Regions from separate parts of the Candidatus Chlorohelix allophototropha genome, predicted to be linked through region 1. Evidence: riboswitches for the same ligand, from Rfam matches in the RefSeq annotation. Region 1 holds a riboswitch; the other holds the start of a gene.
The links. Region 1 has a riboswitch for cobalamin ahead of cobT (nicotinate-nucleotide--dimethylbenzimidazole phosphoribosyltransferase). Riboswitches for the same ligand answer to the same signal wherever they lie in the genome.
Positions count from the first base shown of each region.

Region 1 (5,974 bases):
GTTATCATTGGAAAGGGCTTTAATAGTGTCACCGACTTTGGCACCGATGCTATTATCCATTTTTTCGTTGACCACTATTTGATTAGGTTCGGTTAAAACATCTTTGAGATGTTTACCTTTTGGGCTTTGCAGTTCTACGATACCGTAGAAAGGATATTTAGCCGGGTCAACCACGAAGGATGGGTAATTGCTGCCAAATTCATTGCTTTTGTTACCATCGGCTTTGTAGACGGTGATACCTGTGCTATTAACCGATGTTGTGTAATCTTCAATAATGGTTGGTTTCAGAGCATCAATTTTTGCTAGGTTCTGACTACTGAAAGAACCCTCTCGGCTAATGACCAATACATCAGCTTGAGAATTAGCTCTAGCATCTCCGGCTACGGCATCTTGGATGGAATAGCCGGTGGATTGCAACGCAACGATTGAACCTACACCCACTGCTATACACAAGATTGCAAAAAAAGTTCTCTGCCCGCCGCGCCAAATTGAACGCCAGGCATACTTGAAATAAAGGATAAGTGTTTGCATTAATAACCTTTCCTAATTCCGAATCCCACGATAGGACAATTAATTCTCCGGCTGAAGCATTTCATCATTGTACTATAGAAAAAAGTTATAGTTACCACAATGTACTTTATAGTACCAAACGCCCCGGCTAAAAAATATGAGTCGAAAGACCAATTTCATGTTCATTTAATGCCCATTGTTATGTGTGACAAAATAATCCCCCTTATTGTTTCAGCTATCCTCAAATTTATTAAATGAATTTTAGTTGACATAATAATAAATCGCTTGCTTTTAAAATAAAAAAGAGCAAGCAACAGTTAAATTGCTTGCTCTCAAAAGCTCTTGTGGATATAAAGTTAGCGTTTTTTTACAAGGAACCAAGCTGAGGGTAATATCACTGCTGCCAGTATCATTTTTATAGTATCAGCCAGTAAAAACGGTAAAATCGCACGGGTAAAGGCAAGTTCAACCCCAAAGGTTAGGGAATACCAAAATCCACCCATCACCAGAATTATCAGGTTGCCTATCAGCATTGCCAGAAAAGAGGTGGCAAAGCGTTTATCCCAGCCTTTTTCAGCCAGCAAGCCTACTACAAATGCGGAAACTGCGAAGCCGAAAAGGTAACCTGCTGTAACACCGCTAAAGGCAGAAAATCCGGAATTACCACCGGCAAAAAATGGCAGACCCAACGCGCCTTCCGCCAGATATAATCCAACTGCGGCAAGCCCACGTTTGCTTCCTAATATTGCCGCTGCCAGCACTACGATCATGTTTGAAGCCACAAACGGCACTTCGCTGATAGGTGGTATAAAGAAACGCACCTGTGCTGCTAAGGCTATTAACAGGCTGAAGCCTACGATCAGGCTCACTTCTCTGACCCATACGAGCCGTCCTGAAGTCGGTATTAAATCTGAGAATGTTGTTGGGCGAGTTACAAGTAACCCATTCCCTTTGCTGTTAGGAACTTGCATTTTGTGGTTTCCTTCACTTAGTTGTTATTGAGTGATTTCTAACTTACTTTCAGACTCTGAAACGCCTGCTTCATCGAAGGTAGCCATTTCAGCCAGTGTCCTTGTGGCAGCCTCAATCACGCTCATGGCAATTGCTGCCCCAGTACCTTCACCCAACCGTAGGTTAAGATTTAACAAGGGGCTTAACTCCATATGTTCCAGCATTGCCCGGTGTCCAATTTCAACCGAGTTATGAGCAGAGATTAAATAGTCACACACTGGTGGATACCATTCGGTAGCAATCAAAGCGGCAGCGGTACTAATAAAACCATCCACAACAATTGGTATATGTGCTGCTGCTGCCCCAAAAATCAACCCGGTCAACCCGGCGATTTCAAACCCTCCCACTTTGGCTAAAACATCTAGCGGGTCGGATTTATCTGGTTGATTGATTTCAATAGAACGTTCGATAACACTTATTTTACGCGATAAACCGGAATCATCCAAACCGGTACCGCGTCCTGTAACCATACTTACGGGGAGTCCGGTAAAAGTGGCTACAATGGCGCTACTGGGAGTGGTATTACCGATGCCCATATCGCCAGTTCCGACCACATCCATCCCCTTCTCAGCTTCTTGACGGGCTATTTCAATTCCAGTCAGTACTGCCTTTAGGGCTTCGAGCTTAGTCATAGCCGGACCAATCATCATATTACGAGTGCCATATCCGATTTTGCGGTTTAATAGGCCGGAATGCTCCGGTAAATCGCTGGCTACTCCCAAATCTGCTACTACTACTCTTGCCCCAACCTGACGCGCCAGTACATTGATTGCTGCGCCGCCCTGAAGGAAATTAAACACCATTTGAGGGGTGACTTCAGAAGGATACGCGCTTACGCCTTCACTCACCACACCATGGTCGCCTGCCATTAATACTATGCACTTCCTATCAACTCTAGGGCGAGGGTTTCCGGTGATGCCGGCGAGTTTCACAGTAATTTCTTCGAGTCTCCCAAGGCTACCCGCTGGTTTAGTGAGGCGATCCTGTCTGGAGCGTACCACCGCCATTGCCTCTTTATTCATAGGCCTAATAGCGGCTAAAGTTGCTTCAATTTCTCGTTTCAAGCTCTCTTCCATTGTTCAAATTCCTCTCATTTCAGTTTTGCTATCATAGGTATTGATACCTTACAAGAGGATTACGAGAGCAGGAAATGCTTAAAGCACAATCCAAAATCAATAACAAATCATCCCATTGTATTTTAAAGTGGTTGAAAGTATTGCTATAAAATTCTAAGGTGGGGATTGAGCTAATTTGAGCCAATTTCTTACTGACGTGCCCTTTCTCGCGAAGGTCAACACGATCTCTTGAGGGCAGGTCTTCTGGCTTGAGGCAAAATCCACCTCTTTACAGCAGCGGGACTGCGTCGGAATTGCACCGATCTTTCCCTGTGTACTCTTTATCTTCAGCCAATATCGAATAAATTAGCATGAAAAGAGTCCCTCAATCTGTTTTTTAAAGTAATTGGGTTAAGTCTAACAGCATATCCCAAAGTAGTAAGTAATTTACACTACCATATAATACATGCCGAACGTGTATAGCTGTGTTAACACTAGTGGGTCAAGTTGCAAATAAATTTGCTATCAAATCAAGCAATTTGAACTTAGAGCAATGGCAACTCAATTGGGGCGTGACCCACTAGTCGCTATTGTTGCTAATAAACTGGGATATTCTAGCCTCAAAAGCGTCGTTAATTTCAGTGGTAGGCTGTTCCTTACAGTTTTGCGTAAAGACGAACTTACTATCTGTAGTAAATGCCCTCTTCCTCTTCTATACTTTTGGGGAACTCGTCTTGGGTTTTAAATCTGTCTGCTAGAATTGCAAAAATAAGGAAGACAACTCCAGCACATATTGGCGGCAGTATCAATATGAAAAAGAGTTGAATCTCTCCCATGCTATCAGGGTCAGCACTTTGGTTTACAAAAACAGTTGGCAAAACCATGTACAATAGTAGTGCGGCAGCTAACCCGATAAACCAACCCTTAAACCCGGTAACCATACGATAACGTCGATCAGGGTCTTCATCACGTCTGATCAATTTAAAAATTAATATGGTAGGTCCACCGATTATGGCTACTAACCAAGCCACTACCAACATAAATACACCGAAATCATCCATACCCTTTTAACCCCCAAGCTTGTGTTACAATGTTGTTACCACATCAAATAATTACTACTTAACTTCGTTGTGTAGCCAGTCGGCTAAATCATGTCTACTTTCAATGCTAGTTGTATGTGCCATCGGGTATTCGTTATAAACGATTCGTGCCCCTGCTTTTGAAAAAGCATTTGCTACATGCCGACTTCGCTCAATAGAAACCACATTATCTTCGGTTCCATGTGCAAAGAAATAGGGCTTGCCCTTTGCATTTCTATATAATTTAGTTAATTCCGGGTGATACGGTAAGAATCCACTATGGGCTATAACTCCTTTTACCCGAGTTGGTTTTAGCAATGACATAAGACATGCCATAGCAGCGCCCTGGCTCATGCCCCCAAAATAAATTTTTGAACTATCTACTGGATATTTAAAGGTTAATTCGGTTACCAGTTCAGCAAGCTTTTTGGCTGTATTTACAAATTGCTCAATGCCGATTTCTTGATTAGGAGTCCAAGCGAACCATCTATATGCACCACGTGGATTATTGTCGAAAAGCTCTGGAGCGCGGGGAGCAGCAATTATAATATTGCGGCGGATAAAGGGTACTAATTCATAAATATCTCCTTCATTCGCACCTCGCCCATGAAGCATAATTAATAAAGGGTGTTTACCACTGGAAGTATTCTCAGTTGCCGAACGTAAGCGATAGGTCATTATCCCTTGGATTAACTCGGTGCCGCTAATATCAGGAACGCTATTAACCTCATCGTTCATAAATTCTTATATCCAATTCTGTAACTTCGCCATGGGTGATAGCCTAGCTTTGAATAAAAAGTAGTTAAAGCTGTCCAATCAATCGTAACAAATGTAACTCCTCTTTTTTTAAGATATGCTGTCCCTGCAGCAACTAGAGCAAGCCCTATTCCTCCACCTCTTATGGTGCTATTTATACCTAGCGGACCAATGCTACCATGTTTTTCCATAGGTTTTTCATGCATTGCCCAGAATATTGTCGGACGTGACAATGCACATTCAATTACTTCTTTTAACTCCCAAGTTTGTAAAAAACCCTCGATCTTACCACTTTGACCTTTTATAAGGGTTACATTTTCCGGGCTGTAGCCCTTCTTGAATATTCGCTCAAGGTCATAACGCCAACGTGGAGAAAACCCGTTAGAGGGTAATCCTATAAAATCCAGAATCGATTCCTCTTCTCCAGCCTTACCCTGCGTAAAAAAATAATCTCCGCCCATAATTGAAATGGGTTGTTCGGATAATTCCCAATTATCCAAATCTAAAGAAAGGTCATTTATTAATTCTTGATTAAAAGTATAGCCTTTATTTGAAAAAAAACCCAATGATTCCCCTTCTGGAACACCCGGGAAAAAGTGGTTAAAATCCCCACCCAATCTAATAGATTTAACATCTGATAGTACCGCATGCGCTTTTTCAAGCAACCCTGTACCGATGCCCTGTCTTCGACTACTTTCTTCGACCAGCAATAGACTTATCCAGCCTGTTTTTCCATAGCGTTCTTCCATAATAGAGGGTGTAGTTATATCTCGGAAGCGTCGAGTTAAGACAAAACCGAGCAATTTACCTTGCTGATTCCATGCTCCCCAAAAATCCTCTGATTTGAAAGCAAGGTTATTTTCGACATTTATTTTCCACAAATGACCGTTCGCAGGAAATAGGGTATTTAGTCCGCTATTCTCCCACAGCCTTAAGACGGCATCTTGCTGAGAAGATTCGTAAGCTTTGAGAATCAACCCCCTTTTCATAAATCCTAATCCACCTTTCCAATTATATGCACTGAGAATTTTTATCTTATTAAGGAGAGTACCTAAAATGATTAAAGAATTATAATCTATAATCTACTTAAATGAGGAGTGGGCTAAGCTCTTCTTTGTACATTAGTAAGTTAATAACAGGCGGCAAAGGACAGTTGGTCGAGTATAGAACGAGGAATTAAATAACATTCAGGCTGAGAGGGGCATGTTTCAAAATGAAAATAACCCCACAAAGCTCGTCGTACGAAACTGTCGGGGTTGCTTTGGGACTTAATCATCCGGCAGTTACTTCTAACCGCAAGTTTCTTGGTAAACGGCAATGGAAGTCCGTTGTTAAAAGAGGGTTTTGTTCGATTGGGCACCTATCTGACCCAAACCTGTCGGCATTTTCAATCAGCTAGCGTCGCATATTTATTTGAAAGTATAAGGGAAGTGCCAAAGTGTACCATTGCTGTCCTAGACCGATAATTACGATATCGAAAACTGTTACGAAAATAAATCCTCCGGTAAATACTAGAAGGCAGGCAACGGTTAGTAAGCCCCATTCTCGTTGCCGCTTCCTGCG
Region 1 covers NZ_CP128399.1:1,060,457-1,066,430, reverse strand. The annotation lists gene OZ401_RS04490 (ABC transporter permease) at 1-531, opposite strand, end outside; gene OZ401_RS04485 (biotin transporter BioY) at 867-1,481, opposite strand; gene cobT (nicotinate-nucleotide--dimethylbenzimidazole phosphoribosyltransferase) at 1,506-2,597, opposite strand; cobalamin riboswitch at 2,814-2,940, opposite strand; gene OZ401_RS04475 (hypothetical protein) at 3,260-3,637, opposite strand; gene OZ401_RS04470 (alpha/beta hydrolase) at 3,692-4,393, opposite strand; gene OZ401_RS04465 (GNAT family N-acetyltransferase) at 4,390-5,388, opposite strand; gene OZ401_RS04460 (hypothetical protein) at 5,807-5,974, opposite strand, start outside.

Region 2 (5,974 bases), 900 kb from region 1:
CGAGTTACAGTTACAATGGCGCTTCGGTTCTGGCTAGAGCGGCTGAGGTAATCACTGACCAGATTAGCTACCAGATAAACCAGCAAACAAAAGATTGCGAAGGATATAAATATTACTACCCAAGCAATTGTTTGCGGCTTGAACTTTGGTTTGAGATTGCCTTTTTCTACATTTACCGGCGCTGTTTTCAAACTCATGCTTTTAGTAAGCTAATGAATATTAGTTGTATGCGCATTGTTGTGCTATTTTTGGCAAACTTTATATTTGCGTTCATTTTACCTTCCAGCCCTACCCACGTCAATGCGCCGACACTATTCTTTTATTTCACCGTCAGCTAAGGTTTCTTTACCTCGTTTACGCGCCTGACGTTGTGTTGAAGTAACCTCATTAACAACGCGCTTCTCATTATCGGTTTTAATTGCAGGAGAGTCGCTCGAATCAAATTTTGAGCCTAGAAAATTCATCAGCTCAATCGGAAGTGGGAAAATAATAGTTGAATTTTTCTCAACCGATATTTCACTGAGGGTTTGCAAGTAACGTAATTGCATGGTTTGCTTTTCCTGCCCCATTATATGGGCGGCTTCTGCCAGTTTTTCACTTGCCATCAATTCGCCTTCTGCACTAATTATTTTAGCCCGTTTCTCGCGCTCGGCTTCTGCCTGTCGTGCCATTGCGCGTTGCATTGACTGGGGCAATTCTACATCTTTTACTTCGACACTGGAAACCTTGATACCCCATGGTTCGGTTTGGGTGTCGATTATCTTCTGTAGTGACTCATTAATTTTATCACGGCGTGAGAGCAAGTCATCAAGATCAGATTGCCCGATAACGCTACGGAGGGTAGTTTGAGAAATTTGCAGGGTTGCCCGGATAAAATCAATGACGTTTACCACCGATTTGGTCGGATCGGCTACCCTGAAATATAACACCGCATTTACTTTAACCGATACGTTATCACGTGTGATGGTTTCCTGAGTTGGAACTTCCATTGTTACCGTGCGTAAGTCAACTTTAACATAGCGATCAATTCCGAAAGGAATTATAAAAAACCAGCCCGGTCCTTTTACTCCTAGCAAACGCCCTAACCGGAAAATAACGCCCCTCTCGTACTCCTGAACAATTTTTAGGGAGCTGAAAAAGATTGAAATAATGACTATCAAAATTACCAGAAGGATAAGCGGAGTTTCCATTGTGACCTTAAGCTCCTATAATTCATTTTAGCAAGCAGATTACAAAACCACTATTTTACAAATACTTGATTATCAGATTTCGGAAGGGTAATTTAATCGTTTGTAATCTTTTCTTGTCTTCAGGATCGAAACCACCCAGCATTTTGAAAACCACTACAAATATTATCACGCCTGCCACTACAACCCCAAATGTAACAAACCAATTTACCGGAAGTAGCAAGACCAGTATTTGTAAAGGAATGGCAAAGGCAAGGCTGGATTTTAGCACCTTCATAAAGAACCCCACCGGATACCGTAGCCCAAATTGGCGTTGCGCAATGAATACCTGAATTGCTCTTGAGAGTACTGCCAACCCACCCATAACCAGAACTGCTACAATCGCCCCCAATTTCAGCAAAGCAACTAATGCCAGTAAAGGTCCGGTAAGGTAGGGCAAAAGTTGGGTGAATATAATCGCCCGGTATTTTTCATATACCATTAATATAATAGAAGGTATCACCAGCAATGACTCGCCGAAGGTCATAATCACAGTAATTATCACCGACCAAGTAGCAGGAGTAAGCATGTCAGGGGTTAGCACTGCGTCACCACTCTGGCGCAACATTAATAATTGCAGCAGGTTACGCGCCAACACAATGAACCCTAACGCGCTTGGCACGAGTAAGAAAATTTGAATCCTTGTTAGGGTGGCATAAGCTACCTGAAGGTCTTTATGCCGCTCTTCCGCATAAATCGAAGAGAATAGAGGCATTTGCACCCCATTTAAGGGAGTCATCAAGTTTTTAAGTAAAGTTCTTATAAAAGTGTAAGTGATACGAACAATTGTAGCAGCTACAGCTTCGCGGAAATATACCAATACCACTACTGCAAAAGAATAATCCGAAAGTGAGTAGGATACATTCAGGAAATACATTAGGGTTGAGTACTTTATAAAACGCCAACGCAGTTTTACTTTTTCTGCAAGATTCTGTTTCTCGGTAATGCCTCCGCCGCTTCCAACACTTTTCTTGCCAATCTCACGTGCTTCGTGTGAAGCAGTCCATGCTTGCCATGTAGCAATTACCACACTTACGATAGTAGTTAATAGCAGTGCGACTATAACTCCAAATACTTCCCATTTGAATATCAGAATAAACACAAGAGTCAGAGAGGTATTGACAATAGTTACAGTTATATCAAGTATATTTGTGACTTTTTGCTTAAAAAAGCTGTATAGTACTTGGGTTGCTATATCATAAAAAGCTCCCAACACCAACAGCAACAAAATGAGGGAAAGATAGGCTCTGGCATATTGGGTTAAATCCAGCCATTGTGCCACCGTATCAGCGAATATCCCGAAAACGAGGCTTAAAACCGCTAGAATTGCCAGCTTGATTATGACTATATTAAAGATAAAGCGGCGTAGGTAAGTTCTGCCAAATTTGACCTCAATTTCGCTCACAAAACGGGGCAATGACCTTTCAATACCTAGATCGGTCACGACTCCTAGTAGTGCAAGCGACGCGCTAATTGCCGCTAGGTCTATATAGGCGCTTCTCTTGAAATCCTTAATAATTACCAGAGAGACAACCAGTCCAAGCAAAGCTTTAGCAGGAAGAAAAATTATATTCCAGAAAAGCGCCCAGCCAGCCTTTTTTTGCAAAGAGGGTGGTTTTGGAGGTTTTGGGGAAGTGGCTTTTTGATCAGGCTGTTCTTTTAGGTCTGTTTGCATAAATTCAGGCTGCTTCTATCAAGCTGCGCAAACGGGCGAGGTTTTCAATATCTTCCAGCCCTTCCTGTCCTTTGGGGGTTTCTAATACCTTTGGTATTTCGGCTAGTCGCACATCATTCATTATAAAGCGGAAGGGTTCTAGACCCATTGCGCCTTGCCCAATATGCTCATGACGGTCAACCCGACTGCCCAGACCTTTTTTGCTGTCGTTCATGTGAAAGGCTTTTAGCTTTTCTAAGCCGATATAGCGGTGAAATTGCGCCATTGTATCTTCATAGCCTTCCGGCGTTGTTAGGTCGTAACCGGCAGCAAACACATGGCAGGTATCAAAGCATACCCCAACTCGCTCAGGTCTTTTGAGCTTTTCGAAAATAGTACCCCAGTGCTCGAATCGATAACCTATAGCTGTACCTTGTCCGGCAGTCGTTTCCAGCAAAACCGTAACCTGTTCAATTCCGGGAATACCGGATTCACTGAATTCATCTATTACCCGGTTAAGCGCATCTGCCACCCGTTGCAACGCAAATTCTTCCCCGCTACCAACGTGTGAACCGGCATGTGTAACCAAATAGGGAATCCCTAGGATCGCGCAGCGAAGGAGTTCATCCTTAAAGGCAGTCTGCGACTTTTCCCAACCTTCTTCCAGCGGTGAAGCAAGGTTAATTAGATAGCTATCATGGCTTAAAATCGGTCCTACCTCGCTGGTACTGCGGGCATTCTGCCATGATGCAATCTCTGCCTCATTCAAGGGGCGGGATTGCCATTGGCGTTCATTTCTAGTAAATATTTGCATGGCGCTGCAACCCGCTTTTGCCGCTCTTTCAAAAGCTAAGTGTAAACCGCCCGCCACCGACATATGCGCCCCTATTAGCACACTGAATCCTTTCAAATTTTTATATGAACATTAGCATTATAGCATAGCCACTTCATGACTTTTCACTTTAAAAATAAGACCGCCGCCGGACAAGTAAGCTACTTATTCCGGCAGCGGTTAGGGAAATGTTATGAGTTAATAGTTATTTGAAAAGGTCTGGATAGAGAGCAAGCGCAATTTGCTCCACCCCTTCAGCAGCGCGAGGTCCGGGGCGATTGGTGAGATCGGCAATTACAGTTCGAATATTTTTGTTTTTTACTGCCGTAAGTTTATCCCAACCGGCGCGGGCGGTAACGGTGCTAATGGCAGCAGCATCATCCTTCACAAATCCGCCATCCCCAGAACTGAGAATAATAACCTGCGGATCGGCGGCAATTATCACTTCGTTTGTCAATTGGGGATAGGGGTTAGTTCCGGCAGGCGCAATATTTACCCCACCGGCTTTTTCAATCATATCGTTCAGGAAGGAACCGGCGGCAACCGTATAAAGGTCGCCAAGATCAAAGAAAACGGTTACCTTTTTGCTGGCATTTTTGACTTTGGAAGCTACATTATCAAGGCGATTCTGGAAATTCTTCGCCTCAGTATCACCCTTATCCGGCACACCGGCGGCTTTACCCACCAGTTTAATGTTAGCTACTACTCCCGCCAAATCCTTTGGATCAAACACTATCACGTTTATGTTTCTTTGTTCAAGAGTCGGCACTACTGTTTTGAGGTGCAGGCTGGTAGCCAAAACCAAATCTGGGCTGAGGCTAATAACTTTCTCAAGATTAATATCGGCAAAGCTACCGACCTGCTCTTTTTTGGCAGCTTCCGGTGGATAGTTGGAAAACTGGTCAACCCCAACCACCTGCTCTGCTAAGCCTAGAGCATAAAGTATTTCAGTGCTGCTGGGTGCAAGCGAAACTATTTTCGTGGCAGCTTTAGCCAGCTTAACAGTGCGTCCGGCATCGTCTTTCAACTCTAGCGGAAAGGTTGCAGCGGTAGTGGCAGCAGCGGTAGTGGTTAGAGCACTTGCAGTAGTAGCTGCCGAGGTGGTTGCAACTTTGGTTGTAGTAGTAGCCGGTACAGAAGTTGCGGTATTATCACCACAAGCAACGAGCAGCACCGTCAGAATTAGTAGAGCAGTGCCAAACCAACGAGTCAAATAGGATTTTTTCAAGTCTCTTCCTCTTTCTAGCTCTGGGCGGGTTTCACGCCCGGTTTACACATCCAGAACTCATTGCCTTGAAAAAAGAGGAGATGCTAGCCAATAGCAACATTTTCGGGAATTAAAAAAGCCCGGCAAATGTTGCGCTGGGCTTAAAGAATGATTCTGAGTTTACTTCTATTTAATCAATACATAGAAGTATGACCCGTGCGTCCTCTCTCTCGAAGGCGTTCGCAACGGCACGATTAGGGACAGGCATTCTGGCTTTCGGGATGAACCGATTTACAGTAGCGGGACTGCGCCGGAATTTCACCGGACTTTCCCTGTGTCAATCTTCTGCTTGGCGGATTTGCACCGCGCCTATTTTATTCAAAAGGCGAGAAGATATTCCCTAATTGTATCTATATGCAAATTTAAATGAGCATTTCGGAAAACTGGGTTAATAATATCATCCGGTTTTGGGACTGTCAAACGATAAGTGGATAATGGGCTGAATAAAACCAAACCCAAAAGGATATAGTACGTTCCTTCGGGTGGAATAGTTACTTTAGAAGCATAGCTGCCAATATGAAAGTTAGTTTGTTTCGTGCTATTTCTATCAAAGGGCTAAGCTTGGCTATCTTAATGCGGTAAATTGGCTTTGTATTACGCTTTGACTACTGCAAAATAAATCTGACAGTTGTAAAATGAGATCAATCTTTTGTCTATGTACTTTGAGCCTTAATACCTGTTAATTGCAGAGTAATAGATTTGTTGGAATAGAGGGTAGCTATGAGCAACTTTAATATAAATCATTATACTGAACTCAATCGGGAAGATTGGAATCGCGAGACGGCGCGTTATCAAGAGAAACACAAGGATAATTTGGTAGGTGCAAACGGTCTGTGGGGACCTATATTTGGCGTACCGAGAGAAAGCGAACTTCAGATATTGGGAGATGTAGCCGGTAAAAAGGTGCTTGAACTGGGGTGTGGTGGCGGGCAATGGTCGGCGAGATTGGCGAAACAGGGCGCACATGTTATCGGGCAAGATATCAGCGACAGTCA
Region 2 covers NZ_CP128399.1:1,963,819-1,969,792, forward strand. The annotation lists gene OZ401_RS08685 (FecR family protein) at 1-197, opposite strand, end outside; gene OZ401_RS08690 (slipin family protein) at 312-1,190, opposite strand; gene OZ401_RS08695 (MATE family efflux transporter) at 1,246-2,901, opposite strand; gene OZ401_RS08700 (deoxyribonuclease IV) at 2,906-3,775, opposite strand; gene OZ401_RS08705 (ABC transporter substrate-binding protein) at 3,918-4,940, opposite strand; adenosylcobalamin-variant (AdoCbl-variant) riboswitch at 5,174-5,268, opposite strand; gene OZ401_RS08710 (class I SAM-dependent methyltransferase) at 5,700-5,974, shown strand, end outside.
Region 2: linked by a shared signal. The riboswitch ahead of OZ401_RS08705 (ABC transporter substrate-binding protein) and the one ahead of cobT (nicotinate-nucleotide--dimethylbenzimidazole phosphoribosyltransferase) in region 1 are both predicted to bind cobalamin.